3 regions of the Frankia sp. KB5 genome follow, and region 3 is predicted to be linked to each of the others. Evidence: predicted binding sites of a transcription regulator. Region 3 holds the regulator's gene; each other region holds the start of a gene.

Evidence for each region. The regulator LexA, encoded in region 3, represses DNA repair genes until DNA is damaged. The targets are predictions, from matches to a motif close to CGAACNNNNGTTCG.
Region 1: a site for LexA is predicted at 2,703-2,716, ahead of pcrA (DNA helicase PcrA). Genes of this name have one in related genera too.
Region 2: a site for LexA is predicted at 3,313-3,326, ahead of KBI5_RS15465 (HNH endonuclease signature motif containing protein). Genes of this name have one in related genera too.

The regions. Positions count from the first base shown of each region.
Region 1 is NZ_MRUJ01000136.1:24,414-31,753, forward strand. Features, by position in the region: gene pcrA (DNA helicase PcrA) at 179-2,695, opposite strand; gene KBI5_RS14360 (pyridoxal-phosphate dependent enzyme) at 3,071-4,225, opposite strand; gene guaA (glutamine-hydrolyzing GMP synthase) at 4,458-6,026, opposite strand; gene KBI5_RS14370 (sensor histidine kinase) at 6,566-7,340, shown strand, end outside.
Region 2 is NZ_MRUJ01000151.1:12,168-18,244, reverse strand. Features, by position in the region: gene ftsE (cell division ATP-binding protein FtsE) at 92-838, shown strand; gene ftsX (permease-like cell division protein FtsX) at 838-1,710, shown strand; gene KBI5_RS15465 (HNH endonuclease signature motif containing protein) at 1,695-3,059, opposite strand; gene smpB (SsrA-binding protein SmpB) at 3,663-4,142, shown strand; gene KBI5_RS15455 (SAM-dependent methyltransferase) at 4,272-5,720, shown strand; gene KBI5_RS15450 (NAD(P)-dependent oxidoreductase) at 5,787-6,077, shown strand, end outside.
Region 3 is NZ_MRUJ01000107.1:15,612-20,920, forward strand. Features, by position in the region: gene nrdR (transcriptional regulator NrdR) at 143-688, opposite strand; gene KBI5_RS11990 (LysM peptidoglycan-binding domain-containing protein) at 1,018-1,416, opposite strand; gene lexA (transcriptional repressor LexA) at 1,721-2,491, shown strand; gene hflX (GTPase HflX) at 2,557-4,017, opposite strand; gene KBI5_RS12005 (helix-turn-helix domain-containing protein) at 4,448-5,134, shown strand; gene KBI5_RS12010 (VOC family protein) at 5,065-5,309, opposite strand, start outside.

The DNA of each region.
Region 1 (7,340 bases), on a different contig from region 3:
CGGGCTGGACAGCGTGGTGCGGCCCGCCGAGGCGGCGCTCGACCATCCCGATCTCGACATCGAAAATTACACCGTGCCGGGCCTCGGGCATCATTCCCTGGCGTTCAGCGGCAAGGTTGCCCACCTGGTCGCGAGCTGCCTCGCCGGGGCGGCGGACCGGCCGGGACTCTCGGGACCGTCAGAGCTTCTCGACGGGGGCGTACCGCAGGAGCAGGCGCTTCGTGCCGGTGTTCTCGCCGAAATCGATGGTCGCCTCCGCGGAGTCACCGACCCCGCCGGTGGCGACGACAACTCCGAGACCGAAACTGTCATGCGTCACCCGGTCGCCCTGACGCAACTCCAGGACGGCCCGAGCGGCCGGCCGCGCGCGACCCGAGAACGGCGAGTTCGGTAGCGGTTTACGCGCCGCCGGGGCGCCGGCGGCGCCCCGGCCGGTCGCGCCCGACCCAAACCCGCCAGACGAGCCCCAGGACGTCCCCGCGGGCGCTGGCGGGGGATCGGCCAGCCGGCGCCAGTCAACCAGCGTGTCCGGCACCTCGCCGAGGAAGCGCGACGGCGGGTTGTAGGCCGGTTGGCCCCAGGCGCTGCGCATCACCGCGCGGGTCAGGTAGAGCCGGATCCGGGCCCGGGTGACACCCACATAGGCGAGCCGACGCTCCTCCTCGAGCTGGGTGGGATCTCCCAGGGTCCGCAGGTGCGGGAAGACGCCGTCCTCGAGACCGGTAAGGAAGACGACGGGGAACTCGAGGCCCTTGGCGCTGTGCAGCGTCATGAGAGTGACCACACCATCGGAACCGTCGTCGGTCGGAACCTGGTCCGCGTCGGCGACGAGCGAGACCTGCTCGAGGAACTCCGCAAGCGTACCCTCGGGCAGCCGCCGGGCGAACTCCTGGACCACTCCGACCAGTTCCTGCAGGTTCTCCACKCGGCCCTGGGACTCGACGGTGTCCTCGGCGAGGAGTTCCGACAGGTAGCCGGTGCGTTCAAGCACCCCCTCGACCACGGCCACCGGGTTGTCGGCCGCTACGGCGCGTAGCTCGGCGAGCAGCGCGGTMAACTCGCGCACCGCCTTCGCCGAGCGCGCGGCGATCCCCGGCACCTCGTCGACACGCTCCAGTGCCTGCGCGAACCCGATCCGCTCGACATCAGCGAAGCCCGCCAGGGCCGCCTCGGCCCGCTCGCCGATCCCGCGCCGGGGCACGTTCAGGATGCGACGCAGGTTCACCGTGTCGCTAGGATTGGCGAGGACCCGCAGGTAGGCAAGGAGATCACGGATCTCCTTGCGCTCGTAGAACCGCACCCCGCCGACCACCCGGTAGGGCAGCCCGACCCGGACGAAGATCTCCTCGAACACCCGGCTCTGGGCGTTGGTCCGGTAGAACACCGCGACGTCGGCGGGCCGCGCGAGCTTCGCGTCCGAGAGCCGGTCGACCTCCTCGGCGACAAAGGCCYCCTCGTCGTGCTCGTTGTCGGCGGCGAATCCGACGATCTTCTCACCGTCACCGGCGTCCGACCACAGTCGCTTGGCCTTGCGCTGGTTGTTACGCGCGATCATCGCGTTCGCGGCGGAGAGGATGGTCTGGGTGGAGCGGTAGTTCTGTTCCAGCAGGATCACTGCGGCGTTCGGGAAATCCTCCTCGAACTCCACGATGTTGCGGATGTTCGCCCCACGGAAGGCGTAGATCGACTGGTCCGCGTCYCCAACCACGCACAGCTCCGCCGGTGGGACGGCGCCCGAGGCCCAGGTACCCGGCCCGGCTGCCGGCTCGGCCGGCTCCACCGGCGCGGACCCGCCACCGAAGTACGCCGGTTGGCCGACGAGTRCACGCACCAGGACGTACTGCGCGTGGTTCGTGTCCTGGTACTCGTCCACGAGCACATGTCGGAATCGGCGCCGGTAGTGCTCGGCGACGTCGGGGAACGACTGGAGGAGGTTCACCGTCATCATGATCAGATCGTCGAAATCAAGGGCGTTGGCCTGAGCCAGCCGCTGCTGATAAGCGGCGTAGACCTCGGCGACGGTCCGCTCGAGGTGGTTCGTGGCCCGGTCCCGTGCGGCCTCCCAGTCGATCAGTTCGTTCTTCAGGTTGCTGATCTGCGCCGCCAGACCTCGGGCGGGATGCCGTTTGGGATCAAGATCAAGGTCACGGGTGACCAGAGTGATCAAACGCTGCGCGTCGGCGGCGTCGTAGATGGAGAAGGTCGAGCCGAACCCGAGACGCTTCGCCTCGGACCTCAGGATGCGCACGCAGGCCGAGTGGAAGGTGCTCACCCACATCGCCCGCGCCCGGGGACCGACCAGCGCCGAGACCCGTTCGCGCATCTCGTTGGCAGCCTTGTTGGTGAACGTGATCGCCAGCATCTCCCCCGGCCGGACCCCCCGGGCCGCCAGCAGGTACGCGATACGGTGGGTCAGCACCCGCGTCTTGCCGGACCCCGCGCCCGCGACGACGAGCAGGGGTGCCCCGATGTGCACCACCGCCGCCCGCTGCTGCAGGTTGAGCCCGTCGAGCAGGCCCTCGGCATCCAGGCGTGGCGAGGAGAAGCCACCGGGCTCGTCCCCGCCCACCGGCGGCGCCAGCACCGCCGGGSCGAACAGGTCGTAGGGCACGTGCGCACCGCCGTGGACATCCGTCCCGACCGACCCGGCGATGCCGGATCCGCCGCCGTGGGAATCGCCGAAAAAGCCGCTCATGGGACTCCGATCGTACGTTCGACGTCGGGCAGGTCGGACCGCGGCATGCCCGGATCGCACCCAACGGCCCGGTCCGCGGTGTGGTCCGCGAGATGCACCGACGGCCCCACCCGGCCGCGGTCCTCGCGCGTCCATGCCACCGCATGACCATCACACGTCCACGCCCAGTGGTCGTCGACCCGCGTGCTGACCAGCCTATTGTCCGTCGTTCCCGCCCCGCCCCGCGCGCGAGGGCGGGTCGTCGATGGCCGTGGTCCGCGTCAACGCCCGGCCCACCGGCGGTCAGGCGGCCCCGCGGCCAAGCGGCCAAGCGGCCACGCCACGTGGCCACGCGGRCACGTAGTCACATAGTCGCGTAGTCGCGTAGTCGCGTAGTCACGCGGTACTCGACGCGCTCGGCGGGATGGCCGCGAGCGCCTTCACCCTGCTGGCCACCCCCGGGTCGATGTTGCCACCCGACAGGATTGCCACCGTCGGGCCCTGCGCGAGATCACTTCGACGCAACAAGGCCGCGACCCCCGCGGCGCCGGCCGGTTCCACCTGGTGGCCGGCCCGGTGCAGCAACACCATCGCCTCCCAGAACGCCGCCTCATCGACCGTGACGATCTCGTCCACCAGGCGTGCGGCAAGGGCGAAGGTCAGGACCCCCGGAGCGTTCACCGCCATACCGTCGGCGATCGTGGTCGACGCCGGGACCACCCGTGACGAACGTGGCGCCGTCGGCTGTTCGGACGTCCGGCTGCCCGGAATCGTCCCGACTCCCCGCAGTGTTCCGGCACCGGGCGTCGTTCCGGCACCGGGCGTCGCAGCCCCACCGGGGGGCACCGTGAGCCGCCGGCCAGCCCGCAGCGACGCGGCAAACGCCGACGACAGCACGGACTGCACTCCGACCACTCGCACATCGGGGCGCCGGGACCGCACCGCCGCGGCCAGCCCGCCGATCAGCCCTCCGCCGCCCACCCCGACCAGAACGGTGCCGAGATCGGGCATCTGATCGAGCAACTCCAAGCCGATCGTGCCCTGCCCGGCCACTACCGTCGGGTCATCGAACGGGTGGACCAGCAGCCGGTCTCCCCGGGCGGCGAAGGTGGCGGCCGCAGCGAGCGCCGCTTCCACCCCCCCGGGTATCTTCTCGACCCGGGCGCCCCACCGGCGCGTCCGCGCCACTTTGACCGGATTGGCCCCTACCGGCACGAAGATGGTCGCCTCGACGCCGAAGGCCGCGGCCGCGAAGGCCACTCCCTGGGCGTGGTTACCGGCACTGGCCGCCACCACCCCCCGGGCCCGCGTCGCCGGATCCGCGGTGGCCACCCGGTGGTAGGCGCCCCGAAGCTTGAACGAACCGGTGTGCTGCTCGTGCTCACACTTGAGCCAGACGGGCGCACCGACCGCCGCCGACAGGCCGAGATCCCGCACGACCCTGGTCCGTCGTGCCACCCCGGCAAGGACGCGGGCCGCGGCGCGGATGTCCGACGCCCAGAGTTCGGCGTCCGGGGCTACCGATCGGTCGTCTGCGGCTGCTGCGGTCATGGAGCATCTCCCGGCGGCTGAGCGGCCACCTCACCATGACCGCGGCAATAAAAAAGCCCCCCGCCAGGACAAGGCGGAAGGGCGAGGCGCGGACCCGATGATCGGTCGCGCGCCTAGGTAATGGCCATCTCGTGCGGGGTCACATCATCCAGGGTGCTCCGGTCCCGCCCAGACGTCAAACGTGCCCGTCGGCGGGGGTCGTCCGACGGGCACGCGCTCCGATCCGGGATCGTCACTCCCACTCGATCGTGCCGGGAGGCTTGGAGGTGATGTCGTACACCACCCGGTTAACCTGCGGCACCTCGTTGACCACCCGGTTCGAGATGCGTTCCAGCAGGCCGTAGGGCAGCCGGGCCCAGTCGGCGGTCATCGCGTCCTCGCTGGTGACCGCGCGCAGGACGATCGGGAAGCCGTACGTACGCTCGTCACCCTGGACGCCCACCGACCGCACGTCGGCGAGCAGCACCGCGAAGACCTGCCAGATCTCGCGGTCCAGGCCGGCCTTGCGAATCTCCTCCCGGATCACCGCGTCGGCCGCCCGCACCACGTCGAGCCGCTCGGGCGTGACCTCGCCGATGATGCGGACGGCGAGGCCCGGGCCCGGGAACGGCTGGCGCCAGACGATCTCCTCGGGCAGCCCCAGCTCCTCGCCGAGCCGACGGACCTCGTCCTTGAACAGGGTCCGAAGCGGCTCGACCAGATCGAACCGCAGGTCCTCGGGCAGTCCACCGACGTTGTGATGCGACTTGATCTTCGCGGCCGTCGGCGAGCCGGATTCGATCACGTCGGGATACAATGTCCCCTGCACGAGAAAGTCGATCGTCGCGCCCTCCGCCTCCGCCCGGACCTCCAGTTCGCGGGCGGACTCCTCGAAAACCCGGATGAACTCACGACCGATGATCTTCCTCTTCCGCTCCGGGTCGGTCACTCCGGACAGCGCGGCGGAGAACCGGTCGGCCGCCTTGACATGGACCAGATCCACGCCGGTAGTCGCGACGAAATCGCGTTCGACCTGTTCCGCCTCGCCGGCCCGCAGCAAACCATGATCGACGAAGACGCAGGTGAGCGCGTCTCCCACCGCCCGGTGCACGAGCGCGGCAGCGACCGCGGAGTCCACCCCGCCGGACAGACCGCAGATCAACCGTCCGGTCCCGACCTGGGCCCGGACGGCCGCGACAGCCTCGTCGACAATGTTGATCATCGTCCAGGTGGGCCGGCAGCCCGCACCCACGAGCAGGAAGTGCCGCAGCACGTCCATGCCTCGCTCGCTGTGGACCACCTCCGGGTGGAACTGCACGCCATAGAGACGACGCGCGGGGTCCTCGAAGGCGGCGACCGGGGCCGACGGCGTGGAAGCCGTTACCCGGAAGCCGGGCGGCGCGGCGGTCACCGAGTCGCCGTGCGACATCCAGACCTGCTGGACAACGGGCAGACCGTCGAAGAGAACCCCGGGATCCGACACCGACAGACGAGTTGCTCCGTACTCGGCGGTTCCCGTGCGCGCGACGGCGCCGTCAAGCGCCTGAGCCATGACCTGATGGCCATAGCAGATACCGAGAATAGGCACTCCGGTAGCGAACAACGCAGGATCGACCCGGGGCGCGCCAGGCGAGTAGACGGACTTCGGGCCGCCAGAAAGGATCAGTGCGGACGGACGCCGGGCGAGGATCTCGTCCACCGACATATCCCACGGGACGATCTCCGAATACACATGACATTCGCGTATGCGCCGGGCGATCAGTTGGGCATACTGAGCACCGAAATCGATCACCAGCACGGTGTCATAGCCCGCAGGCCCCACCGCGGACGGGCCGCTGGGGCCGTCCGCCGGGGACCGCGGAACATCCCGAACCGCGCCGGTATCCGTCGGCTCCGCACCACGGCCAGCACTGCTACGCTGCAACTCGCTCACCCCGCAAGCCTACGGACACGGCGACCCCACCGGTCCGTCCAGGCGCCCAACCATCTCCCACGGCCTTCACCGGAACAGACGAAGCGCACCGGGCACCGCCGCGAAGGCGGTAAGGGCTCATGTAGGAGATGTCTAGGATGCCGAGTTTGCGCCTTCAGCCCGGTTCACTCACCCCGACAAGCGCTTCGATCATCAGTGACGCCCGATGTCGGGCTTCCCCGGCGGTTACGGTAGTGGTGACTCCGCGCGCAGTAGCGACAACTGACGTGCGGCCACCAAGGCGCTTACGGTAGGCGCCTTTCGGATGCCGACTTCGTACCGCTATGGTGCCTGACAAGGGACATCCGGGCCCGATACCGAGCCATCCTGGTACGACCTGTTCCGGGAGGCTGGCGGAGAGGTTGCGAAGGTACGTGCGCAGACAACCGATGGCCAGCAGCACGGGCATCGCCGCAGACTCGGAGCCGACAGTGGCGCCGGGTTCGCCCGTGGACGCCGAAGACGGCGGGCAGCGCGATGGTCGATCCGCCGCGCCACCGAACCCAGCCGGGTCGGGACTGGCGCGCCTTCGTCGCGCCGCCGCCAACCCCACCAACTGGCGGGTACGCACCAAGCTGATCGCGATTCTGGCCGTGCCTGTCATCGCGATCCTCGCCTACTCGTCCATCGAGGCGGGTACGGTGCTGACGAGCACGCGGGACGTCAACCGGGTGTCCGATCTGACCGAGATCAGCCGCTCCGCGGCCGGGCTGGTCCACGCCCTGCAGGCCGAGCGCACCTACAGCACCGGATTCGTCGCCAGCGGTCCCGTCGGCGCCCGGGACGGGAGCACGATTCCAACCCGCCGGGCGGCGGTCGATGAAGCCTACAGGGCGTACAAGTCAGCTGCGAACGAGCGGCGAGGGTCCTTCGGCAGCGAGGTACGCCGCGCTCTCGACGACGTCAGCAGCCGGATGGACACGCTGCCCGCCAAGCGGCAGACGATCGAAAGGCTGATCGACAGGAAGGCGGTCGAGACCGCCTTTCAGCCGATCATTGACTCACTGGTCAACCTGATCCGGCTGATCCCACAGGGAAATGACGACCAGGAGCTCAACGCCGGGGTCAACACGGCCTACTTCCTGATGTCCGGGACGGAACTTCTCGCCGAGGAGCAGACACTCATCCACGGCCTGTTTACCCGCAACGGGAACCAGGTCTTCA
Region 2 (6,077 bases), on a different contig from region 3:
GAGATTCCGGTCGGGCGTAACCTGCGGTCCCCGACCTTCGTCACGCCCTACCATACGGCTACTGAAAGTCATAGGCGTGCGGGAAGGCGCAATGATTGTTTTGAGTTCCGTGAGCAAGCGGTACCCGAACGGCGACCGGCCGGCGCTGGTCGATGTCACCGCGGAGATCGGTGTCGGTGAGTTCGTCTTCCTCGTGGGTCCGTCCGGATCGGGTAAGACCACATTGCTGCGATTGCTGCTGCGGGAGGAACGAGCGACGTCCGGCCGGGTGCTGGTGGCTGGCCGTGACGTCGCGCGGATCCCGGACCGCGGGGTGCCCCAGTTGCGCCGGCTGGTCGGCTGTGTCTTCCAGGACTTTCGCCTGCTACCGAATCGGACCGTAACGGCGAACATCGCGTTCGCCCTCGACGTGGTCGGCCGTCCTCGGCATGTCGTGCGCAGCGTCGTGCCGGAGGCACTCGACCTGGTCGGCCTCGCGGAGAAGGCGGACCGGTATCCCGACGAACTCTCCGGAGGCGAACAGCAGCGGGTCGCGATCGCCCGGGCGTTCGTTGGCCGTCCACGGATCCTGCTGGCCGACGAGCCGACCGGCAACCTCGATCCGAACACCAGCATCGAGATCGTGAACCTGCTCGACACTGTTCATCAGGCCGGCACCACCGTCGTGATGGCCACCCACAACGCGTCGCTCGTCAACGCGATGCGCCGCCGGGTGCTCGAGCTGAGCGACGGCGCGCTGATCCGGGACGAGGCTCGCGGACGTTACAACCAGGATGATCTGGCGGTGCCGATGATTCCCCGGCCCCGGCCCAGGGTGCCGGCCGACCGGGTCCGCTGATGCGACCGGGTCTGCTGGCGTCGCTGCTGTGGACGGGCCTGCGCCGCAACCTGGCGATGACCTGTGCCATGATCATAACTGTCACGATCTGCCTGGCGTTGCTGGGGTCGGGCCTGCTCCTGCGGGCGCAGGTGCACACCATCGACGACTTCCTGCTCGACCAGATCGAGGTCGTCGTTGATCTCTCCGATGGCATCACCCCGGGCGAGCGGTCTGCCCTCGATGCCGAGATCGCGGCGGATCCACTGGTCGCCGACGTGCGGTACGAAARCAAACAGCAGGTGTACGACCGTTTCCGCCGGGACTTCCGTGGATCGCCCGACGTCCTCGCCGGTGTCGGACCCGACGACCTGCCCGCGGCGCTACGACTCACGCTTACCGATCCGCGAGCGGCCCGCGACATCGTCGTCACCTACACCGGCCTCGACGGGGTGGAAGCTGTTCGCGACCAGCGCGGCCTGCTTGACCCGTTGTACCGGTTCCTCGACGCCTTCACAGCGGGCGCTTTCGCCCTCGCCGGCGTGCAGGCCCTGGCGTCCTTCGCCCTCATCTACACGATGATCCGGATCTCGGCGCACGCCCGGCGACGGGAGACTTCGATCATGAAGATGGTCGGTGCTTCCAATGGAACAATCCGGGCTCCGTTCGTCTTGGAGATCGCGGCGGTGGGGCTGGTTGGCGGGCTGCTCGCCACGGGCGTGCTTGCGTTGGCCAAGATCTACCTGGTGGACGGCCGGTTCGCGAAGCAGACGATGTTCCCCCTGTTCGGTTGGTCGGCGGTCYGGGAGACCGCGGCCGTYGTGCTGGGGGTCGGTGTGCTCGCCGCCGCCKTGATGGCTTCGGTGGMGCTCCGCCGTCATCTGCGGGTCTGAGGCGTCATCCGTCGCTCGGCCCCGGTTCGCTTCGATTCGATTCGATTCGATTCGAACTGGACATCATCCTCGATGAATACTTCCTTGAGATAATCTTCGGGTGACACCTCATATTGGCGTCCCTCCGGGCTCGTCCAGGTGAAATGTCCAGGCCTGGGCTGGCACACGGACCATCCCTTCTGCGTGGATTGATCAGGAGATGATGTGCCCGGCCGCCCCGGTCTTCTCGTAGCTCCTTGCTTGGCGTCACGCCTAGGCCGCTTTTCACCCGAGTGTTTCAGCCGGTGATGCCTCCGGCATTTTGGCCCGAGGTTCTGCTCGCTCGTCTGGCCACCTCGACGATGCGGCCTGGTATGATCAAGATCGCAGTGAATGGAAGGCTGCTCGCATCCCGGAAAGACACATGTAGGGTTTCGAGTTCGAACATGACGAGCCAGGGCGGCCGAGGGAAAGCGACGCCGGCTGACCTCCAGAACTCGTCCTTCCGGCGGATCCATCAGTATCCGCCGCCATGTGCATCGGGGGTTCTCGGCCATCTCGCGAACGAGTCCGGCCGGTATCGGGCCATAACCGGGAAGTTCCGCCGGCCGTTCCGACATACCCAGCAGACAGGAAGCCGACACGACCACCTGMATCTCGATACTGACACGGTCACGATCCCGCCCCATCAGCAGGTCGTAGAAAACGTCGGCCCGACGCTGCTCGAGCCCGCGACCGTCCTGCGCACCGCCCGCTCTCCTCGCCAGAAGGTCCACTCGTCGAAACGCCGCGAGCATGCGGTCCGCCGGAAGCGAGGCCGAGATGCGGCCCATACCATCCGGCTCGGCCCGCACTGTCACCCGACGCGCCTTCGTCGCCCTGCGGCGACGCTGTTCCGCGCCCTGAGGGTCTACCAGCACCACACGCCGTCGAACGGCGGCCGCGAACGCTGCGTGGCTCGGCCGCCCACCCCGGCGCAGAACCGTCTCCGCCACGTCCGCGGCCTGGTCGTCCGACAGGTTGGCCGTCAGTCGTTCCAGCACGGTCAGCCGCTGGGAATCTAGCTCACCATGTTCCAGAGCAGTCAGCGCTGCCGGCATGYGGCGGACGACGCCGACCGCGAAACCCAACTGTTTGTTTCCCGCCGCTGATGACATTCTCARCTCGGCGGCCAGTTCGTCTCCCGCGAACTCGTGAAATCCCCTGGCAACCCCGCTCTCATCCTCTTCCGTGGGCGRCCGTAGCTGCGCGAACCTCGCTCTCACGAGCAGCCGTGCCGCCTCCCAGCGCGCGATCTCCCGACCGATCTCCACATCTGCCCGGAGGCATCCGTCCGCGTCGAGTTCAGCTACACGATGACCATAAACCATCGATGAGTCCAGATGACGGGAAAGAGAACCACGGTCGTCGACTCCGGTGTCGCGGGGGCCCAGGGCCTCTGCTTCCTCGCGCGGGCTGGACTCGCCTGAACTGGACTCGCCCGGACTGGACTGTGAGCCGGGCCGAAGCGATGAACCGGGTCTGGTCACTGGATGCATCATGCCGCCTGTCATGGGCGCGTAGAGGGAGCGGTTGGATCTGCCGGCAGGAATCGCCGCCGATCCGCCTGAACACTCTGGTCATCGAACGTGTGTTCGAGTATAGTACTCGCTGGCACCGTTCATCAAGTCCATCGTCATCAAGTCCATCGTCTCGACGGCCGAGCAAGCTCGACAGCCGAGCAAGGAGGTGGAAGGTGCTGAACGCCCAGGTCGCGCCGCCGCGGCGGCTCCTCCGCGGGGCGCGCTGACGGCGCTCGTCGCCCTACGGAGCGCTCGGCGACGTCACCCGGGCCACGTCGGCGACCGACGATGGCGCTCACATGATCGATACCATGGGTGTCCTCGCGGTGGAGCCGGCGTGTCACCGACGCGGGAGGCAGGACGTAGGTTCGGAGAAGATTTCGCGAACGGTGTGGGAAGAGGGACAGGACAGTGCCGAGGGAGACGGGGCGCAGACTGATCGCGCAGAACAAGCGCGCCCGGCATGACTACGACATCCTCGACACCTACGAGGCTGGGCTGGTGCTCCGTGRCACCGAGGTGAAGGCGCTGCGGGCCGGGCGGGCCTCGCTCGTCGACGGGTTCGCCCAGATCAGCGATGGTGAGATCTGGCTGCACAACGTGCACATCCCCGAGTACACCGAGGGGACCTGGACGAACCACGCTCCCCGCCGCAAGYGCAAGATGCTGCTGCACCGGGCGGAGATCGAAAAGCTGGTCGGTAAGACCCAGGAGGGTGGGCTCACGCTGGTCCCGCTCTCGCTCTACTGGAAGGACGGGCGGGCGAAGATCGAAATTGCGCTGGCGCGTGGCCGCAAGTCCTACGACAAACGGCACGCGATCGCGGAGCGGGACGCGGCCCGGGAGATCGGCCGGGCGATGGGCCGCCGAGCCAAGGGGCGCTACCTCTGATAGCCAGCCGTCCATGACACCGTCCGTGGTGCCGCCGATGTTCCTGTCGACGTTTCTGTCGATGTTCCCGTCGTCGTTATTTCGTCGTCGGGCCGCGGATTCGCCGGTTCCGGCAGCATCCGGGTCGCCGTGACCGCCTCCGACGGCGACCGGCTGGCGCAGTTCGAGGCCCTGCTGAGCGCCCAGGGTAAGGCGGTGCTGGCGGCGGCGGTCGCGGCATTTGCCGAGGATGAGCGTGCCGGTGGAGGCGCGGCCCGGGAACTGGCTGTCGGTGCCCGCCTGCGCGCCGAGGGCGTGTCCCCCGCGCTCCTCGCCGCCGCGTTCACTCAGGCGGAGCTGAGGCGGCGCGCGATGGTCAAGTTTGCTCGGGCCGATCGGATGTTCTTCACCCGAGCCGGGTTGGAACAAGCGTCCTCGCAGGCGGCGGCCGAGCATCGGGCCGCGCGGTTCGCCGGTCTGTGYCGGCTCGTCGACCTGTGCACGGGGATCGGCGGGGACGCGTTGGCCCTCGCGCGGGGCCGGGAGATCATGCTCGTCGACCGGGATCCGGTTCATCTGCGGATGGCCGCGCTCAACGTCGCCGTCCACGCGGTCGAGGGCACGACGGTGCTGCCCACGACGGTGCTGCCCACGACGGTGCTGCCCACGACCGCGCCGCCCACGGGATCGACCGTGCCGACGGGATGCCTCGAGACGCGCCTGTCCGACGTGCGGGAGGTGGACCTCTCCGGATGCGACGCCGTGTTCGTCGATCCGGCCCGGCGTGCCGGCGACCGTCGGTTGGTGTCGCGGGCGAGCGAGCCGCCGCTGGCCTGGTGCTTCGGGCTTGCCGACAAGGTTGCGGCCGTCGCGGTGAAGGCCGCGCCAGGGCTGGCGACGGAGCTGGTTCCCCCCGGCTGGGAGATCGAGTTTGTGGCCGACGGACGGGATCTCAAGGAGGCCGTACTGTTTTCACCGGCCCTCGCGACCGCCTCGCGTCGCGCCACTGTGCTGCCCGGGCCGGGCGGCTCGGCGTCCCTGCGGGCCAGAGGAGCGCCGGTGAGCCTCACCGGGACCCCGGATCCAGTCGTCCCGGCGGATACAGGTCGGGCGGGTCGGGTGGGTCGGGTGGGTCGGGTCGGCGAGCTAGCCGGTCGGGTAGCGGCTCCGGGCCGGTTCCTCCACGATCCGAGCCCGGCGGTCACTCGGGCGGGCCTGATCGGCGAGCTCGGGCGGCGCCTCGGAGCCTGGCAGATTGATCCGATGATCGCCTTCCTGACCTCCGACGAGGCAGTGACGACCCCCTTCGCCCGCCTGCTGTGCATCGAGGCCGAGCTGCCCTTCGACGTGCGCCGGATCGCGGACCTGTTGCGGTCTCGTGAGATCGGGTCGCTGGACGTCCGGCGACGCGGTCTCGCCGGCGACGTCGAGGAGATCCGTCGCCGGTTGCTACCCCGCCGTCGTGATCTGATTCCCGGTGGACCGGCCGTCACCGTGGTGATGACGAGGCTGCGTGGAGCTCCCTGGGCCTTCGTCTGCACCCCGGTATCGGATGTCGGGGGTATCGGATGTCGGGGCGGTGGCGACCGACTCTCATGACCGACCGACTCTCATGACCGACCGATCCCGGTGGACGCCATCGGGGGCGAAACAGGAGTGACGTTCATGCGTGTTGCCTTCGTCGGACTGGGCACGATGGGATTTCCCATGGCCGGTCACCTGGTTCGGGCCGGGTTCTCCACCACCGCGTTCAATCGCACGGCCGCGACCGCGGCACGCTGGGCCGAGGAACATTCCGGCCGGATCGCGCCGTCGCCCGCCGCCGCGGCGACCGAGGTCGACGTCGTCTGCCTCTGCGTCGGTGCCGATGACGACGTCCGCGAGGTCGTCCTCGGTGCCGACGGGGTGCTGGGGGCGCTTCGGCCTGGTGCGATCATCGTCGATCACACGACGACC
Region 3 (5,309 bases):
GAGCCGGGCCGCATGCGTGCCGTCCGGGAGGTCCGCGGTCCTCGCACGGCCGCGACGCGGGATGTCACCCGTCGCCGGCGGGACCGGGCCGGCACGGCGAGCCAGGGCGATGTATGACGCTTTCGGTCGAGCGGTCCCGGCCCTACCTGCTATGCACCTGCTGGGTGCCGATCACCGGCGAGACATCGACGGCGCCACGCGGGACCGGTCGTGCTGGTCCATCCCGCGTGGTGGGAGGTCCGGCGGCCTCGGAGCGCAACGCGGCGATCGCGGACTCGAAGTCAGTCAACGACTCGAAGGCCAGGTACACCGAGGCGAAGCGGAGATAAGCCACCTCGTCGAGCTCACGGAGCGGACCGAGGATCGCCCGGCCGATCGCCTCCGCGGGRACCTCCGCCGACCCCGACGAGCGGACGGCGTCCTCTACCCGCTGCGCCAGAAGCGCGAGATCATCATCCCGCACCGGCCGGCCCTGGCAGGCCTTGCGGACACCGGCGATGACCTTGGCCCGGCTGAACGGCTCGGCCGCCCCACTGCGCTTGCGAACCTGAAGGGACGCCTCCTCCATCGTAGTGAACCGGCGACCGCAGGACAGGCAGGACCGCCTGCGGCGGATCGCCGAACCCTCCTCGGCCTCCCGACTGTCAACGACGCGACTGTCCGGATGCCGGCAGAACGGGCACCGCACGCGCTACGCCTCCTTCGCCCGCGCCGGAGCCGACCGCCCCGGACCGGGGATGAGGGACACCGTTGAGGACCCGGCATCCACGCCGGACAGACCACCTTGTGGATGGACCGCCAGCTCCCCGCGGAAGACCTGTGGAACAACCTGTGGATGACTTACACCCCGGTAAGCACCAGATGTTGTGTCCAAGGTAGCGCACGGCCCCAGAGATGAGGACAGCACCCCCGTATGGTCCGTGTGGTCCGCATCGCACGTGGCACCGCACGTGGACGAAAGACGACGGTGCGCGAGAACCCTGCGCCGAGACACTCGTGGACCCGGGAAGCCGGGCGTCAGGGAAGGAGTAACGACTGGCCCGGGGCGATCAGTGGTGACCGCAGGTGGTTCAGCCGCATCAGCCGGTCCACCATGACCCGGGTGTCGGCGCTCTCGTCGAGCGCCACTGCCACCTCCCACAGCGTCTCCCCCGGCATGACCAGATGGTGCCGCGGCGCCTCCGCGGTATCCGGCCCGGCAATCGACACCCCAGGCATGATCATGATTGCTACCYCCACGACGACCGCCACGACGATCGATACCACCACCACCCGACCCCGCCGGGTCAGCCGGAGCGGCGGGGGTGCGGGCGGGCGACCCGGCGGGGGTGCGGGCGGGCGACCCGGCGGCCGATGACCCACCCGGTCCCTGGCCATCGACAGGTCGACGACCCGCGCCCTGTGTGCGGATCCCACGGCACCCTCCCGTTCCGACGACACCGAACACCGAAGATCGAACCTTCGTTCGATCGAACGCGTGGTCGATTGTCGCATCGGGAACCGGAAACCGCCAGGGACACGCTCGAACAGACGTTTGAGATTCTGCGACCCGCCGGTTACCGTCGAGTCGGTCGGGTGTGAACCGGGCGGTTTCCCCCGGTCACGGACGGCGGCGAGTCGGTGGGTGACCGCTTCCGGAGCGGGACGGTCCGCCGTGCGGTCGCCGGCCGGCCGGTGGCCGCACGGCGGAAGAAAAACGCGACGAGGAGAGCGGTAAGCGATGACTAGCCAAGGCAGGGGTACGCGCCGGGGCGGAACCCGCGGCAACGTGCGAGCCTTTCCCGAAGGCCCCACGGACGCGGGCCTGACCCCCCGGCAGCGCAGGGTGCTGGAGGTCATCCGGGCCGCGGTGGAGCGGCGCGGATATCCGCCCAGCGTGCGGGAGATCGGTGAGGCGGTCGGCCTCACCAGCACCAGTAGTGTGGCTCACCAGCTCAAGGTGCTCGAGGAGAAGGGCTACCTGCGGCGGGACCCGAACCGCCCGAGAGCGATGGAGGTGCTGACCGTCGAGCACCCCCGGCAACGCGCGGATGTGGGCGCGGGCGCGACGACGGTGGCGGGCACGATTCCCATCGTCGGTGAGGCGGCGCCGGGCACCACCGAAGGAAGCAAGTCGGACGCGGCCTACGTGCCGGTGCTGGGCCGGATCGCCGCCGGTGGCCCGATCCTGGCCGAGCAGGCGGTCGAGGACGTCTTCCCGCTACCCAGGGAGATCGTCGGCGAGGGCACTCTGTTCCTGCTCCGGGTCGTCGGCGACTCGATGATCAACGCGGCGATCTGCGACGGTGACTGGGTGGTCGTCCGCCAGCAGCCGGTCGCGGACAACGGGGAGATCGTCGCCGCAATGATCGACGGGGAGGCGACGGTCAAGCGTCTGCGGGTTCGGGACGGCAAGATCTGGCTACATCCGGAGAACTCGGCCTTCGCCGACATCCCCGGTGAGGATGCGACCATCCTCGGCCGGATCGTGGCTGTGCTCCGCAGGGTTTGATGTGGATCGGCCGGCCGCCCGGCGGGCGGCCGGCCGGGTTGCCTCGCGTCTGATCYCTCCTGGGCTCAGGCCCGGTAGGCGTGCAGCTCCGCCGCGAGTCCCGAGGAAACCCGGGCGGACAGCCGGGTACCGGTCTCGGTGTGCTCCATCGTGAGCACCTCGCCGTTCGCGTGCACCCGGGAGACCAAGTCGCCCCGGGTGTAGGGCACGAGCACGCGCATCTCCACGTCGGGATGCGGCACCCGGGCACAGAGCGCGTCGACCAGCGCGGCCAGCCCCTCGCCCGTGCGTGCCGAGACGAACACGGCGTCCGGGGCGAGCTGGCGCAACCCCGCGACGACCGTCGGCTCCACGGCGTCCACCTTGTTGACGACGATCAGCTCGGGAACGCCGCCCGCGTCGATGTCGTTGAGAACCTCGCGCACGGCGGAGATCTGCGCGGCCGGCTCCGGCGATGATCCGTCCACAACGTGCAGGATGAGATCGGCATCGGCGACCTCTTCCAGCGTCGAGCGGAACGCCTCGACGATCTGATGCGGCAGATGCCGGACGAATCCGACGGTGTCGGTCAGGGTGAAGGCCCGGCCGTCCGGCAGGGTCGCCCGCCGCACGGTCGGATCAAGGGTGGCGAACAGCGCGTCCTCGACCAGGACACCCGCGCCGGTCAGCCGGTTGAGCAGCGACGACTTACCGGCGTTGGTGTAACCGGCGATCGCCACGCTGGGGACCTCACCCCGCCGCCGGGCGGAACGCTTGGTCTCCCGCACGGTCGTCATCGCGGCGAGCTCGCGGCGCAACCGCGCCATCCTGGCCCGCAGCCGCCGACGATCGGTCTCGATCTTCGTCTCACCGGGACCACGGGTACCGATGGGCGCCCGGCCGCCGCCACTGGCCGCGGCCCGCGACATCGACTCACCCCACCCACGCAGCCGGGGCAGCATGTACTGCAACTGCGCGAGCTCGACCTGGGCCTTGCCCTCGCGAGAGGTCGCGTGCTGGGCGAAGATGTCCAGGATGAGGGCCGTCCGGTCGATGACCTTTACTTTGACGACCTCCTCCAGCTGCCGCAGCTGACCCGGGGTGAGCTCGCCATCGCAGACCACCGTGTCCGCGCCGGTCGCCGCGACGACCTCGGCGAGCTCGCGGGCCTTGCCCGAACCGACGTAAGTCGCGGCATCCGGCCGGTCGCGACGCTGCACGAGCGCGTCGAGCACCACCGAACCGGCGGTCGTGGCGAGCGCCGCGAGCTCCGCCATGGAGCTCTCGGCCGACCGCGGGGAACCCGACGTCCATACGCCGATGAGGACGACACGCTCCAGCCGCAGCTGCCGGTACTCGACCTCGGTGACGTCGTCGAGCTCGGTGGCGAGACCGGGAACCCGCCGCAACGCGGCGCGATCCTCCAGGTCGAAACCGTCCCCAGAATCGTCGAAGAAGTTCGGCAGGTAAGACGAATCGGCTTCGGTCGGCTTGATGAGGGATCTGTCGAGAGTGGACGCATCGAAGGCGTCAYCAGGAAGTGTCATACCATCCGTTCTCAACGCGGCCCGCTACCGCACCATTCCGCGATCATTCCGTGCCGCTTGCTCCGGCCGGGCCCCACGACCCGGTGGCCCGAGGAGGATCCGCCGGACCGGAAGACCCTGCCGCACTCGTGGCGCGCCTCCCCCTCGTTTCCCGGCGAATCCCGTCGCCAACCAGGGTCCCACGTCACCACGTCGATCGCGAACCGTTTTGCCGCCCCGCCGACGTAGCCTCTGCGACGTGTACCACGAGTACCACGAAAGACGGGCCCACCGCCTCGCCGCGACGATCTGGGACAGCTCGGGCCGCCCGACTCCCCCTGGACACCCCCCGGACACCACGCGGACGACGGCGGACCGGCATCCGGACCGCACCGGACCCTCGGACCGCACCGAGCGCACCGAGCGCACAGGTGTGGTGGGCAGTCGGCGAGTGTTGCCGGACGGATGCATGGACATCATCTGGAGTTCCGACGCCAATCTGATCGTCGCGGGGCCGGACACGGCGGCGAAGCTGGTGCGCTGGGCACCAGGCGTGCGGCACGTCGGGCTCCGCTTCGACTCGGGCTCTGGACCATCCCACCTCGGAGTGGCCGCGGACGAACTGCGCGACCAACGCGTCCCGCTCACCGACCTGTGGGGCGACGGACCGGCGCAGCGACTCGCCGAGCGGCTCGCCATGGCCGCTGATCCCCTGGTCGCATTCGAGTCGTCGATCGCCGCCCGGCCCGTTCACCCGGCGCTCGTGGACCGGTTGGTTCCCGCCGTTCTGGCGGGTGCCCGCGCCCGGGCGCCTGTGGACGACCTCGCGCGCACAGTCGGGCTGAGCGAACGCCAGCTGCTGCGTCGCTGCCGGCGTGTCTTCGGATATGGCCCGAAGACGCTCGCCAGGATCCTCCGGATGCAGGACGCCCTGCACGCGGCGCGGGCCGGCATCCCGTTCGCGGTCGTGGCGGCCGAGGCCGGCTACGCCGACCAGGCGCACCTCGCCCGGGAGGTACGCGCGCTCGCCGGAGTTCCGCCGACTCACCTCATCCGAAATGTCAACGTTCAGGACGAGCTGGACGTCTCGGTGTCGGATGTCGCGGATGTCGCGGCCGCTACGGGCAGTGGGGCGTAGAGGTCGACGTGGTTGCCGTCTGGATCGAGCACGACCGCGTACCGCTGGCCCCAGAAGGCGTCCCAGGGCGGAAGGTGGCCGGCGTGACCGGCGCCGACGAGGTCGGCGTAGACCTCGTCGACCTCGTCCGGCGTGTCGCAGGCGAAGGCCAGCCCGACCCGCGGCGAGCCGGTAC